4 regions of the Thalassospira sp. UBA4513 genome follow, and region 1 is predicted to be linked to each of the others. Evidence: predicted binding sites of a transcription regulator. Region 1 holds the regulator's gene; each other region holds the start of a gene.
What was found. The regulator PhoB, encoded in region 1, activates phosphate uptake and scavenging genes when phosphate is short. The targets are predictions, from matches to a motif close to TNTCATAAAACTGTCA.
Positions count from the first base shown of each region.

Region 2: the regulator PhoB is predicted to act here: its motif matches at 2,043-2,058, upstream of B2T33_RS07515 (inorganic phosphate transporter).
Region 3: the regulator PhoB is predicted to act here: its motif matches at 2,355-2,370, upstream of B2T33_RS19430 (bifunctional 2',3'-cyclic-nucleotide 2'-phosphodiesterase/3'-nucleotidase).
Region 4: the regulator PhoB is predicted to act here: its motif matches at 1,882-1,897, upstream of B2T33_RS02225 (deoxycytidylate deaminase).

Region 1 covers NZ_DGMR01000039.1:383,346-387,164, reverse strand. The annotation lists gene B2T33_RS18635 (cation:proton antiporter) at 1-1,056, shown strand, start outside; gene phoB (phosphate regulon transcriptional regulator PhoB) at 1,137-1,835, opposite strand; gene phoU (phosphate signaling complex protein PhoU) at 1,853-2,575, opposite strand; gene pstB (phosphate ABC transporter ATP-binding protein PstB) at 2,598-3,401, opposite strand; gene pstA (phosphate ABC transporter permease PstA) at 3,403-3,819, opposite strand, start outside.
Region 2 covers NZ_DGMR01000020.1:48,743-52,561, reverse strand. The annotation lists gene B2T33_RS07520 (AsmA family protein) at 1-1,960, shown strand, start outside; gene B2T33_RS07515 (inorganic phosphate transporter) at 2,131-3,657, shown strand.
Region 3 covers NZ_DGMR01000039.1:556,042-559,860, reverse strand. The annotation lists gene B2T33_RS19435 (GcrA family cell cycle regulator) at 1-228, shown strand, start outside; gene B2T33_RS19430 (bifunctional 2',3'-cyclic-nucleotide 2'-phosphodiesterase/3'-nucleotidase) at 329-2,290, opposite strand; gene B2T33_RS19425 (MFS transporter) at 2,444-3,724, opposite strand.
Region 4 covers NZ_DGMR01000005.1:75,142-78,960, forward strand. The annotation lists gene pyk (pyruvate kinase) at 308-1,729, opposite strand; gene B2T33_RS02225 (deoxycytidylate deaminase) at 2,015-2,488, shown strand; gene B2T33_RS02230 (response regulator) at 2,773-3,267, shown strand; gene B2T33_RS02235 (transcriptional regulator) at 3,264-3,818, shown strand.

The DNA of each region.
Region 1 (3,819 bases):
GAGGTTTCCGGGCTTTCAATGGCGCTGGGTGCGTTTATCGCCGGGGTGATGTTGGCCGAAACCGAATTCCGTCATCAGATCGAAGCCGATATCTCGCCGTTCCGCGGCGTGTTCCTGTCGCTGTTCTTTATGTCGGTGGGCATGTCGGTTGATGCCGACGTTGTTTATAACGAATTTGGCACCATCGTCATGTGGCTGGTGCTGTTGCTGGTGATCAAGACGGCGGTTTTGTTCGTTCTGGCACGCGCGATCCGGTTTGAAACCGGCCTTGCCATCCGGGTAGCCATGAGCTTGGCCGCCGGCGGTGAATTTGCCTTTGTGATGTTTGCCCTGGCCGCGCAAAATGGCGCGGTGCCGCTTGAAATGGCCGCCATGCTGATCCCGGTGGTGGCGATTTCGATGGCGCTGACCCCGACGCTTATCAGCCTTGGTCACAAGATCGAGGAAAAGCTTCATCCCAAGGAAGAAGACCAGCTTGGCAAGATTGCCGAGGAGTCCGAGGGCATCCACCAGCATGTTCTGGTGATCGGAAGCGGCCGTGTTGGCCGGGTTCTGGCCCGGTTGCTCAAGACGCGCAACATTCCGTTCCTGGTGCTTGATAGTGATGCACAGCAGGTTTCACGCGGCCGGGCAGAAGGCCTTCCGGTTTACTTTGCCGACGGGTCCAGACCGGAAACTTTCCGGGCGGCACACACGGATGAGGCAAAAATTGCGGTTGTTGCCATGGGGAACCCGCATGCGACCGAGAAGACGGTCGCCCTTTTGCGCCAGCATTACCCGCATCTGAAGATCTTTGCCCGCGCGCAGGACATCACCCATATCGGGCCGCTGTCGCGCCATGGGGCGGATGCCGCCATCCCGGAAGTTCTCGAAACCGGGTTGCGGTTATCCGATCACGTTTTGGCGGCGTGCGACGTGCCGCAGGAAGATATTGATGCCGAAATCGCCAAATTCCGCCGTGCGGACATGCTGTTGATGAACGAACTGGCGCCGCGCCCGCAGCGCAAACCGTCAGGTTCGGAGAATGCGGACAAACCGGCGAAGAAAAAAAACTGAAGACGTTACGGCCTTAGAACAAAAACCCCCGCGGCACGCTGCAGCGGGGGTTTTTCATTAGATCGCGTATCGAAACCGGCTTAGGCAGCGGTTTCAGAGTCCAGTGCATAGCCCGCCGCACGGACGGTGCGGATGATATCGCGCGTGCCCTTGACGTCATTGAGCGCCTTGCGCAGGCGGCGGATATGCACGTCGACTGTGCGGGTTTCGACATAGATATTCGGGCCCCAAACCGCGTTAAGCAACTGTTCGCGCGAGAAAACCCGCCCCGGATGTTCGAGGAAATAGCGCAGCAGACGGAACTCGGTCGGGCCAAGATGGATCGATTTTCCATTGCGGCTGACCCGGTGGGCGGCGAGATCCATTTCGATGTCGGAATAGATCAACTGCCCTTGTGGTTGCGCCGGACCGGACCGGCGCAAAAGCGCGCGGATACGGGCGAGCAGCTCGCCAATGGCAAACGGCTTGGTGACATAGTCATCAGCCCCGGTATCAAGACCGCGGATGCGGTCGCCTTCTTCGCCACGTGCTGTCACCATGATCACCGGCAAATCGCGGCTTTCAGGCTTGCGGCGGATCTGACGGCAGACCTCGATCCCCGACATCACCGGCAGCATCCAGTCGAGCAAAACCAGATCGACATGGGTTTCAGCCAGAATTTTCAACGCTTCGTCACCGTCACCGGCTTCGACAACCTGCATCCCCTCGCGTTCGAGGTTGTAGCGCAACATGGTTACGATTGCTGCCTCGTCCTCGACGATAAGAACCGTTGGGTCCATCTTCCTATGCTCCCGTGTCAGTCATTCGGTTCGACAACAGCGAAGTTCGCTGCGTCGTTTTTTGGCCGGTCAATCCCCGGCAGGTCTTCGCCCTTGATCCGGTAATAGATCGTTTCGGCGATATTGGTTGCGTGATCACCGATACGTTCGATGTTCTTGGCAATGAACAACAGATGGGTCGATGCGGTAATGTTGCGCGGATCTTCCATCATGTAGGTCAGCAATTCGCGGAACAGCGAATTGTACATATCGTCGACTTCCTGATCGCGTTCCCAGACCCGGTGGGCCTTTTCGGCGTCGCTTTCGATATAGGCATCCAGGACATCCTTGATGATTTCCTGGGCCAGCTTGGCCATGTTCGGGATCGCCTGAACCGGACGGATCGGCGGGATCTGGTTCAGCACCTGCGCGCGTTTGGCGATGTTTTTGGCAAGGTCGCCAATGCGTTCAAGGTCGTTTGACAGCTTAAGGGCCGTCACCACCTGACGCAGGTCATCTGCCATCGGCTGACGCAGGGCCAGAAGACGGACGGCAAAGTCCTGGACTTCCTGTTCGAGCACATCAATGCGCTGATCGGACAGGATGACTTTCTCGGCCAGTTCGGAATCGCGTTTGACGATGGATCTGATCGAGGAAATAAGCTGGCTTTCAGCAAGCCCGCCCATTTGCGAAATGATGTTGTTCAGACGGGTCAGTTCCTCGTCGAACGAACTTACGATATGGGTATGTTCATCAGCCATTTATGCGTACTCCTGGCGTCGCTTAACCGAAGCGGCCGGTAATGTAACCCTTGGTGCGTTCGTCCTTCGGGTTGGTAAAGATCTGATCGGTTTCACCGACTTCAACCAGCTTTCCAAGGTGGAAGAACGCGGTGCGCTGCGACACACGGGCGGCCTGCTGCATGGAGTGGGTCACGATCACGATCGTGTAGTTCGAACGCAACTCGTCTATCAGTTCCTCGACCTTGGCGGTCGCAATCGGATCAAGGGCCGAGCACGGCTCATCCATCAGGATGACTTCCGGGCTGACGGCAACCGCACGCGCAATGCAAAGGCGCTGCTGCTGACCACCGGAAAGACCGGTTGCCGGCGATTGCAGGCGATCTTTGACTTCCTTGAGAAGGCCTGCACGTTCAAGCGAGGTCATGACGATTTCATCAAGTTCGTCACGCGAATTGACCAGACCATGAATACGCGGGCCATAGGCCACGTTGTCATAGATCGATTTCGGGAACGGGTTCGGTTTCTGGAACACCATGCCGATGCGCGCGCGCAGCTGAACCACGTCGATCCGCTTGTCATAGATGTCGCGACCATCCAGGGTAACGTCACCTTTGATCGTCACACCGTCAATGGTGTCATTCATCCGGTTCAGGCAGCGCAGGAAGGTGGATTTACCACAGCCCGACGGACCAATCAGTGCGGTTACCTGCTGTTCGGGGATATCAAGGTTGACCTCATAGAGGGCCTGATTGTCGCTATAGAAAAGATCGAGCTTGCGCGCGGTCATTTTCGGTTTTTCGACCGACGGCTCCGCCGTCATTGCGCTCTGGGATACAGCAGCCATTTTACCACTTCCGTTCAAATTTTTTGCGCAGATACACAGCCAGTCCATTCATCAGGACAAGGAAGGCCAGCAACACCATAATCGCTGCCGAGGTTTTCTCGACAAAGGCACGTTCCGGGCTGTCTGCCCACAGATAGATCTGGACCGGCAGAACCGTTGCCGGGTCAAGCGCCCCGCCCGGGATATCAACAATAAAGGCCACCATCCCGATCATCAGAAGCGGTGCAGTTTCACCAAGCGCCTGTGCCATGCCAATGATCGTGCCGGTCAGAATGCCCGGCATGGCAAGCGGCAACACATGGTGGGTGACGGTCTGAACCGGTGATGCGCCAAGCCCAAGGGCGGCCTGACGGATCGATGGCGGCACCGCCTTGATCGCCGCACGCGATGCGATGATGATCGTCGGCAAAGTCATCAG
Region 2 (3,819 bases), on a different contig from region 1:
CATTCGCGGGGCCGTTGTTGCCAATCTCGGCGGATCGGGCCTGCCTGCCTTGGGCATTGGTCTGAAGCTCGACCGGATCAACCTTGATCAGTATATCGCAGCTGCGCCGGATGCGGACGTTTCCGTCTCTACGACTTCTGAGGCGGGCGGCAATACATCGACCGGTGCTGCATCTTCATCGGATGCGGGCAATGCGTCTGCTGCCAAGCAGGATATGGTCAAGATCATCAAGGATGCGCTGGCACCGCTTGAGGGCATGGCCGCAAATTACCGACTGGCCGCTGACGAGATCATCTCCTCTGGCGTGTCGGTACGTGGCATTTCAATTGATGGCAGCCTCAATGGTCCGAATATTACCCTGACCAATTTTGCGGTTGCCGATGCAGCAGGCCTTGCCGCCAGTGCAAAGGGCGCATTCAACGGTTCGGCCGATGTGCCGGCATTTGATAATTTGTCCGTGCGTATCACGGCCAAAACGCTGGAGCCGCTGGCGAAGCTGACGGGTATTACCCTCCCGGCACCGGCAAGCAGTTACAAGAGTGTTCAGGCAAATCTGGACCTGAATGGCCCGGTCACCGGGCCGAGGGTTGCGCTTGATGTGTCCAACCCGCTTTTGCAGGTTGCTCTTGATGGCGTAGTTTCCGAGATGCTCGGCAGTAATCCCGGCATTGATGGCAAGCTTGCCGTTCAGGCATCCAGCCTGAACCGTGCGCTGGAGCTTTTGGCACCAACCTACACGCCATCGGGCAATCTCGGCCGACTGGCAGTTTCCGGCACTGTGAAGGGCAATGCGCAGAATGTCGCGGTCGATGGGCTGAAGCTTATCCTCGGCGCATTTGAAACGTCGGGCAACGTGCGCTTTGATGCTTCACAGGCACAGCCCAAGCTTTCTGTCGCACTTTCCGGTGGCAAGCTTGTGGTGGATCCGTTCCTGCCAGCAGAAAAGCGTGCAAGCCTGATGCCCGGTATGGGCAGCGGCCCGCGCAAGGCAGCGTTCAATCTGCCGAAAACCACGATGGTTACGCGCGTTGATGCCCGCGACGGCACGCCGTGGGATGACACCGTGATTGATGTCTCGGCCCTTCGTTCGATTGATGCTGATATTGCGGTTGCCCTGGATCAGCTTGATTTCGATACCTACAGCCTGATCAATCCGGATCTGAAGGCAACGTTGGTTAACGGGCTTCTCAGCATTCCGAGCTTTACCGGGCTTCTGGGGCAGGGGGATCTTGCGATTAACGGCACCTTTGATGCGCGCAACACTGATGTGCCCAAACTGGCCCTTGCCGGTCGTTTGGACAGTGCGCGGATCGAAAGTCTGGTGCCGATCCGGGTGGCAAGTGACACCATCCTTGGCGGACTGGGACTGACATTTGATGCCAATGCGCAGGGCAATACATCCCGCCGTCTGGTGTCGGCCCTGAACGGTACAGCCAATCTGGTTCTGAACAATGTGCGGTTCAGTAATGCCGATAAACGGCCGCCGGATCCGCGCCTGAATATCGAAGCACTTCTGCGTCAGGGCCCGCAGGCCATGGTGGTTGAAGGTGTTGGCAACAACGATCTCATGCAATCGCTTGAAGCCGACATGACCATCACTAACGGCATTGCCAAAACCACCCGTGTCGAAGCACTGTCGCGGGTCGGCACAGCGGATGCGGATGCGACCCTTGATTTGCCGCGCTGGGTGATGGATACGCAGGCTGATTTCGATTTCTCCGAAAAGATCGAAGAATTGCCGCCGTTCAGCGTCTATGCCAAAGGCAAGATCGATGATCCGGTCATCACCGGACGCATGGACAAGGTTGCCGTTCGGGTTCTCGACAACCTGATCGACAAGGCACTGGGCGGCAGCGGATCAAGCAATGATTCATCGGGAACGGGTGGCTCTGGTGGCGGCTCTGCCGAGGATGCGGCCAAAGGCCTGCTGAAGGGGCTTTTGAACCAGTTCGGTCGCTGATATCAAATCCCTTGAAAATGTTGGAAAACGGCCCCGTTTTGTGGGGCCGTTTTTCTTTATCCTCAAAGACTTATCCGAAGGTCGTCATAAAACAGCAAAAAAACCTTAACAAAGAGGTCCGGCTTCGACATGATCCGCCCGTCGATTCCCTTTGATGGTAACGGTTGATTATGTCGGTAAAGAAAACTGCTCTGGATAAGGATCTCAAGTGGCAAAAACGCATGGATGCGGGGCTGGGTGAAACAGCATCGATCAGTGCGAAGCTTGGTCTGGCACTTGTCTTCCTGCTTGCCTGTAGTGCGTTTGTCGCCTTTCACATGGGCGGACTGCCGCAAAGTGGCTTCCTGATCGCCGCCGCCGTTATCGGTGGTTATATGGCGCTGAATATCGGGGCCAACGACGTTGCCAACAATGTTGGTCCGGCTGTGGGTTCCAAGGCGCTGACCATGGTTGGTGCCCTTTTGATTGCGGCCATATTCGAGGCCGCCGGTGCGATCATTGCCGGTGGCGATGTTGTCGGCACGATCAAGAACGGCATTATTGATCCCACCCAAATGCCCGATGCCCAAACCTTTGTCTGGGCGATGATGGCAGCCCTTCTGGCCGCGGCCCTTTGGCTGAACCTGGCGACCTGGTTTGGCGCGCCGGTCTCAACCACGCATTCGATTGTTGGTGGTGTCATGGGGGCTGGTATGGCCGCCGTTGGCATTGGGGCGGTAAACTGGCCGACCATGGGCACAATCGCCGCAAGTTGGGTGATCTCGCCGGTTCTGGGTGGTTTGATTGCTGCCGGGTTCCTGGCCTTTATCAAATTCCGCATTCTTTACACCGAAGACCGCGTGACCGCTGCACGCAAATGGGTTCCGATCTTGGTCGGCGTTATGGTCTCGGCCTTCACGATGTATCTGATGATGAAGGGTGTGAAGAAAATCTGGAAGGCCGAAACACCGGTTGTGATCGCCATTGGTGTTGCCGCGTTCTTCCTGACCGTGATCCCGGTTCGCAAGGCCGTCTTCCGTGCTTCGGCCAGCATGACCGGCCGTCGCAAGGAAATCGCATCGCTGTTTCGCATTCCGCTTGTCGTCTCAGCAGCCTTGCTGTCCTTTGCGCATGGCTCGAACGATGTTGCCAACGCGATTGGTCCGCTGGCCGCCATTGTTTCCGGTGTTGATAGCGGTCAGATCGTGACCTCGGCCCCGATCCCGATCTGGGTGATGGTCATCGGCGCGCTTGGTATTTCTGCCGGTCTGATCCTGTTTGGTCCGAAACTGATCAAGACGGTTGGATCAAAGATCACCAAGCTTGATCCGATCCGTGCCTATACCGTGGCATTGTCGGCGGCCCTTACGGTGATTGTCGCATCTGCACTGGGTCTTCCCGTCAGTTCGACCCACATTGCGGTTGGTGCTGTGTTCGGGGTTGGTTTCCTGCGTGAAAGCCTGTCGCATCGCCGTCGTAAGGTCGCATCGCCGATGTTGGTGGACCGTCCGGAAAACGAACAGGGCGATGAACATATCGAAGCGCTTCGTCAGATTGACCCGAGTGAGGCCGAAAAGGCCGAGAAGAAAATGCGCAAGCGTCTTCTGGTGCGTCGTCGCTATGCGGTGACGATTGCAACCGCGTGGGTGGTGACGGTTCCGGCCGGTGCCTTCCTCGGCGCGCTTCTGTTCTTCACCATTCGTGGCATCATGCTGTAACTTAAAACGAATATGGTTTCGCGGCGCGGCGCCCCATTTTCCCCGGGGCGACTTGCAGCGATCTGCAGCGGCGATCAGGTTTTCCTGATCGCCGTTTTTCCTTGACCGGACCTTGGTCTGCGCGTAAACAGCCGCACCAAAGTTACACAGAATCCGTTCGTG
Region 3 (3,819 bases), 170 kb from region 1:
GGCATTTCGATCTTTGATCTTGGTCCGGGCATGTGCCGTTGGCCGTTTGGCGATCCGGGCGATGACGACTTCCATTTCTGCGGCAAGAAAATCGTGCCGAGCAAGCCTTATTGCGACGAACATTGCGCACAGGCCTATCTTAACGGCAAGAACCCGCGCGAAGACAATCCCCCTGCACAGCAGGGTGGCCCCGGCGGCAAAGGCCCGCAGGCTGCAAGCCGGAAATAATCTGTTCTGCGCCTGGCAATTGCCCGCAGAGACACCGAGATACAAAAAAGCCGCCTGATCCGGGCGGCTTTTTCGTTGGGCGATATCAAGGTTGGGTTGATTACCTTGTTTGCAGCACGTATTTGGCAAAGCCTTCCTGATCCTCGCCAACGAAGCTGATATTGTCAGGTGCGTTCACGGCCGAGGATGCCTTGGGGCTGGTAACAAACGTTACATCGGACGCCTCACCGATTGGGGCAAAGGTCCAGTTGCCATCCGCCTTCGGATCAATTTCCTTTTCGGTCAGGATATAGTTGGCAAGCACCGTACGGTTTTCATCTGGTGCCTCGACAATGATCGTCGATCCATCAAGGCCCGGGAAATTGCCACCACCGCCGGCGCGATAGTTGTTGGTCGCAACGACAAACTTCTGATCTGCTGTCACCGGTTTGCCTTCGAAGCTCAGATTGACGATGCGGTGACTGTCGGGATTGATCACTTCGCCCGCCTTGTTATAGCGGGCCGGTTTGGTGACATCGATTTCGTAGGTCACGCCATCAATCACATCATAATTATAGGTCGGGAAATCCGAGTTGATCAGAGCTTGTTCTTCGCTGCTGTTCGGATCAATCTGATTGAACTGGCCTGCTGACATTTCAAGCCATTCACGCACCTGATCACCATCAAGCAATACTGCGCGCACGGTGTTTGGATAGATGTAAAGATCCGCGACATTTTTAAGCGCAATTTTGCCTTCGGGAATGTCGGTGAAATAGTCCGGACCACCACGACCACCGGCCTTGAACGGCGCCCCGGCCGACAGGATTGGAATGCCATCATATTCCGATCCGTTCAGGATCTTTTCGAGATACCATTTCTGGGCATTGGTCACGATCTGGATCGAAGGATCATCGGCCACAAGCGCAAAGAAGCTGTTGATCGGTGCCGACGTGGTGCCCACACCTTCGCGCATATAGGCAATGGTGGCTTCGTGCTCTTCCTTGACCGCGGCAATGATTTCCGGATCGGCTTCAACCAGCGGCGTCACGGTCCGGCCTTCGCGCTGATAGATCGGACGTGCATCAGACAGACTGTCGGTGACACTCCATTCGCCGTCATCGGTGACATTCAAGGTCAGGTCAATCACGCCAAGATGGCTGCCCCAGAAGCCAGGCATCACTGCCGCAACGCCGTTGATTGTGCCTTTGGCAATATCGACACCTTCAAGATCGGAAAAGGCCTCAGACGGGAACACAGTGTGGGCATGGCCAAACAGGATCGCATCAATGCCATCGACTTCGGAAAGGTAATAGGTGGCATTTTCTTCCATGCCATTACGCGCCATGGTCGACAGGCCGGAATGCGGAACAGCAATGACGATATCCGCACCCTTTTCGCGCATTTCCGGGACATATTTTTTTGCCATCTCGACAATGTCTTTTGCAATCACATTGCCTTCCAGATTGGCCTTGTCCCACTGCATGATCTGGGGCGGCACAAACCCGATCACACCAACCTTCGCCTTGTGCACCTTGCCGTCATTATCGGTAAACTCCCGATCCAGCAGCACATAGGGTTCGAAATACGGCTTGTCGTTGTCGGGATTGTCATCGCCATCATCAACAAAGACGTTGGCACTGACATAGGGGAAGTTGGCACCGGCCAATGATTTACCGAGGAAATCGAGACCGTAGTTAAATTCATGGTTCCCGATATTGGCCGCGTCATAACCAAGAAGGTTCATCGCCTTATAGACCGGATGGACATCACCGTCCTTAAGACCACGTTCCTTGGACATATAATCGCCAAGCGGATTGCCCTGGATCAGGTCACCATTATCGATAAAGACAACGTTCTCTGCCTCGCCACGTGCGGTTTTAAGCAGGGTCGCGACCTTTGCCAGACCAACCGTGTCGGACTCGCCATCACGGTAATAGTCATAATTAACCAGCTGCGTGTGGATGTCGGTGGTTTCGAGGATACGCAAAGACACCGTGCTATCGGCCAATGCCGTGCTGCTTACCAGTGCAAGTGCCATCGAAATCCCGGTCATCCGGGCAGCGTTTTTGTGAATGAATACCATCGAGCCGTGTCCCTGCTTATGCGTTAAACCGCGAAACTGTAATCCCGTTTAAATGGCGGGGTTTTGAAGATTTTGCGAAAAAGGCAGGGCAAACACAAACAGAAACGCCTGCCACGATCGGCAGGCGTTTCTGGTCTGAGAGATATTTGGTGATCAGGCTGGCTGCATCGCGGTTGACTTGTATCCGCGAATAACCTCGTTGCCGGGCTCCGGATCGTGTGGGACGTTCAGGGCCAACACCAGCGAGACAAAGGCCATGGCGGCCCCGGCAAGGAACACCGCACCCGGCGAAATCAGCCAAATCAACCCGAAGGCCGCCGGGATGAAAACAGCCGCGATATGGTTGATCGTAAAGCTGACCCCGGCGGTTGAGGAGATGTCAGCCGGATCGGCGATCTTCTGGAAATAGGTCTTGATAGCGATCGCCAGCGCAAAGAACAGATGGTCAATCACATAAAGACCACCGGCCAGAATGTGGTTTTCGACAAAGGCGTAGGAGACGAAAACAATGAACAGTCCGACATATTCGAAGACCAGCGCACGGCGTTCGCCCCATTTGCCGATCATCTTGCCGATTTTGGGGGCCAGGAACATGTTGATCACGTGGTTAAGCAGATACAGCAAAGTGATGGTTGCTGCGTCATAACCGAACTTCTCGACCATCAGGAAGCCGGCAAACACGGTAAAGATCTGACGGCGTGCGCCACTCATGAAAGTCAACGCATAGTAAAGCCAGTAGCGTTTGCGCAGGATCAGCTTCTTGTTCTGCGGATGGGCATCAGCAAATTTCGGAAACGCCCCCCAGACAAACAAGGCGGCCAGGACCGTCAACGCACCGCCGAACAGATAGACGTAGCGATACTCGACGGCAAAGACTTCGAGCATCACCCAAACCATGCCAAACATGATCAGCGACGAAATTGATTTTGCCGACAGTTGCCGTCCCATGACCATGGCGGTGCGATCCTTGCGCACCCATTGCAATGACAGGGCCTGTTGCATGGTTTCGAAATAATGGAAGCCGATCGACATCAGAACCGTCGTGCAATAAAGCCCGATCACGGTCGGGAAATAGCCCGATATGGCAACGCCAATTCCAAGCACCAGCAAAGACAGAACTGCAAATGTCTGTTCACGCAGGACCAGCAGCACAAAAATCGCGGTAAAAGCAAGGAAACCGGGGATTTCACGCAAGGACTGCAAGATGCCGATCTCGCGGCCAGTGAAATCGGCCATTTCGACCGAAAAGTTGTTTAGAAGCGCCATCCAGGTCGAAAAGGACAGCGGCATGGCGGCCGCCATAACGATCAGCAGAACTTCCGGATTGCGCCAACCCTTATGAACCGGGGCTGCACTCACATTATTGGGGGCGTCGGGCGCATCACCAAGTGGGGCCGCGTGATTGCTGGCTTCCGGTATGATTTCGTTGGACATTGTACCTCCGAGGACAGGATCGTTGTGGTGGCGACGCCCCTGTCACATCTTGTGCGTTTTGGAATGCGACCAAGTTAAACCTGTCCGATCCGTCT
Region 4 (3,819 bases), on a different contig from region 1:
ATGCCTTATTTTTGTGTTTTGTCAGAACAGCTTAACCCAAACTGACAGTGATACACAACCAGACAAGGCGTCTAATTTTCATAACCCAATCTCAAGGGCACATATCAACAGACAGAGCCTTGATTACAGAATGACTATCGGCGCAAAGACTCAAAAAAACATTAACGATACAGGGGTCTATGCCCCCTCCTGCCCATTGCCATCGAAAAACCTGCGCGCCGACGGACTTCTGGCAATCTGCGCAAATGAAAACGGGCGCCCCAAAAGGACGCCCGTCATCGAAAATCGTTACACGCACTCACTTGCGTTAATTATTGCCGACCCATGCAATGCGCAGAATATTGGTCGCACCCGGCGTTCCGAACGGCACACCGGCGGTGATAACAAGCGAATCACCCGGTCCTGCAAATTCCTCACGCTTTGCCACTTCGGTGGCGATTCCGACCATTTCGGCAAAGTTGGTCGCATCGCGGGTAAAGACCGGATGCACGCCCCAACACAAGGCCAGACGACGTGCGGTCTGAATCCTTGGGGTCAGGCCAAGAATTGGCACTTCCGGACGTTCACGTGCAGCACGGAATGCCGTCGACCCGGAAGATGTATAGTTAACAACTGCCTTCGCCCCGATGGTGGTCGCCACCTGACGGGCGGCTGCACTGATTGCATCCGGGGCGTTATGTTCCGGATCCGGGCGGTTGGCGTCACGCATCCGGTAATAAAGCTCATCCTGCTCCACACGGCGTAGGATACGGTCCATGATCGAAACGGTTTCAAGCGGATATTTGCCGACCGCACTTTCGGCTGACAGCATCACCGCATCGGCACCGTCATAGATCGCGGTCGCAACGTCGGATGCTTCGGCACGGGTCGGGGCCGGGTTGGACACCATCGAGTCAAGCATCTGGGTCGCAACGATCACCGGCTTGCCGGCTTCGCGGCACGCTTTGATGATACGTTTCTGCAGGATCGGCACATCTTCCGGCGGGCATTCGACACCAAGGTCACCACGGGCAACCATGATCATGTCCGACAGATCGACAATCTCATCAAGGTGATCAATCGCCTGCGGCTTTTCCAGTTTGGAAACGATGGCTGCACGGCCCTGAATGATCTTGCGGGCCTCGGCAACGTCTTCGGGACGTTGCACAAAGGACAGCGCCACGAAATCAACGCCCATCTCAAGACCGTAATCCAGATCGGCACGGTCCTTTTCGGTCAGCGGTGAGAGCGGCAACATCACATCCGGAAGGTTGACACCCTTGCGGTTGGAAAGCGGCCCACCGGTAATGACGGTACATTCGGCCGACTTGTCGTCGCATTTCTCGACACGCATGCGCAGCTTACCATCATCAAGCAGCAGGTTCGCACCCGGCTTGATAGCTGCATAGACTTCCGGATGCGGAAGCGACACACGCTTGTTGTCGCCCGGCTTCTTGTCCATATCGAATTTGAACGTATCACCGGCGGTGAGTTCAACTTCACCGTCGGCAAAGGTACCAACACGAATTTTCGGACCTTGAAGATCCATCAAAATACCGATCGGCCGGCCGAGTTTTTCTTCGACGACACGGATCGCTTCAAAACGGGCCAGATGTTCTGAGTGTTCCCCATGCGAGAAGTTCAGGCGGAACACATCCACACCTGTCTGCACAATTTTCTCGAGGATTTCTGGCTTTGAACTTGCCGGCCCCAGGGTCGCGATGATCTTCGCCTTACGTTGACGGCGCATCGGCTGCTACCTCTTGTTATTCGGTTTACACGTGATCCTTCCCGCTTCGGCCTGCATCTGCGGCGAGACGAAAAGGCGTCCTGATCTTTTCTGGGGGTAACCCCTTAATAATCAATCAGCCCCTATTTGAACAGGGACTTTTCATTAAATGCCTTTACAAAAATGTGATTTTTCGCTGGACAATTACAAGAAGCACCTTCTTTAAAGAACCCGTACCGGTGAAACGTGCCGGTCAAAAACGAATACCCAACAGACCAATTTTACGGCGCAGACAGGACCCTTTTCATGAGCAAATGGCACCATCGCTTTCTTGGACTTGCAGCCCATATTGCAGACTGGTCAAAAGACCGTAGCACCCAGGTCGGTGCGGTTGTCATCGGCCCGAAAAAAGAAATTCGTGCTGTCGGCTATAACGGGTTTCCGCGCGGGGTCGATGACGAAGTCGAAAGCCGCCATCAGCGTCCGGAAAAATACGCCTATACCGAACATGCCGAACGCAATGCTATTTATAATGCCAGTTACACCGGCACATCGCTTGATGGCTGCGCCCTGTATGTGACGCACTTTCCGTGCTGCGATTGCGCGCGCGCAATCATCCAGGCAGGCATCGCCGAGGTCTATGTCGACAAGTCAAAACTGACCCCGGACTTTCTTGAACGCTGGGAACAAGATATGAAGATATCGACCGAAATGTTCGAGGAGTCCGGTGTTGCCGTTAAGGTGATTGATGACGACGGCGTCACCAAGCCCATGAAATAAAAAAGATCTTCCTCTTTACTATTGAAAAAAAGGCCCAATATTGGGTGTGTTCAAACCGGACACGAGCATCAAAAACAAAAAGACGTAAACGTCGTTTGTTCTAATTTTTCAGCTGGCTTGGGGTCAGTATTTGTCAGATTTTCGGGCTGAACACAGAGTGGTTTGGCCTTGCTGGAAACCAGACAAAGGTATAAGGGTTTATATATCAGCAACTGTTTAGATTTGCTGCTGTATCCCCCTGAACAGCGACGCATTTCGTGATGATGCTCAGGAACCGAGGCCGGATGAACGCGAAAATAGACTTTAGTAAGATTAGTTTTCTGATCGTTGACGGGGACAAGATTTCAGCTCAGGTGGTCTATGACACGCTCGCCTATCTCGGAGCCAGTCATATACAGCGTGTAAAATCGCCGAATAATGCCTTTGACGTACTACGCACCGAAAAAATTGATATCGTGATTTGTGAATGGCGCTTGCGCGGCATGGATGGCCTTGAATTCCTCGATGTCATGCGCAATTCGACCAATTCGCCAAACCGGTTCATTCCGGTGATTATGCTGACCGCACATTCCGAGATGCGTTATGTGACGACGGCACGTGACCTTGGGATTACTGAATTTCTTGCCAAACCCTTTAACGCCAAGGCACTTTACAGCCGTCTGGTTTCGGTCATCGCCCGACCAAGACGTTTCATTAACACTGGAACGTATTTTGGCCCGGACCGACGTCGCAGACAGGTCCAGTTTGATGGTCCTGATCGTAGGAGCCTTGACGAATGACCCATTATGACTGGGGAAGCGGAGCCATCGTGAAGCCGGAAGAACCTAAGAAAAAGAAGAATGTGCAGATCATCCCTGCGCAGACCGATCTGAAACGCAAAGCTGTCAACTTCATCAAGGGATTTGACATCAACCTGTCACCTGAACAGCTTGAAGAGCTCGAACAGGTTGTACAGCGCAGCTCCGAGACCTTTGTCCGTGACATCGGCAAGGACCTGATGGAATGCCGCAAACTGGTAATCAACGCCCTGCACGACAAGCCCAAGCGGCCAGAAGCCATCATCGCGGCAAATGACCTTGCATATTCGGTCAAGGCCCTGGGCGGCACTTTCCAGTATCCCCTGATGACGCAGATCGCAAAATCGATGGAAATCTTCGTTGCCGACCGCACCACGGCCAACGAAAAACAGCTGCTGGTGATCCAGCTTCACATCGACTCGCTTTATGTCATTCTGGCCGGCCGCGTGACTGGTTTTGGCTCAACCGTCGAACAGGCAACTGTCGCGGCTCTGACCAAACTGACCGAACGCTACGCAGAACCGCGCGAGTAGC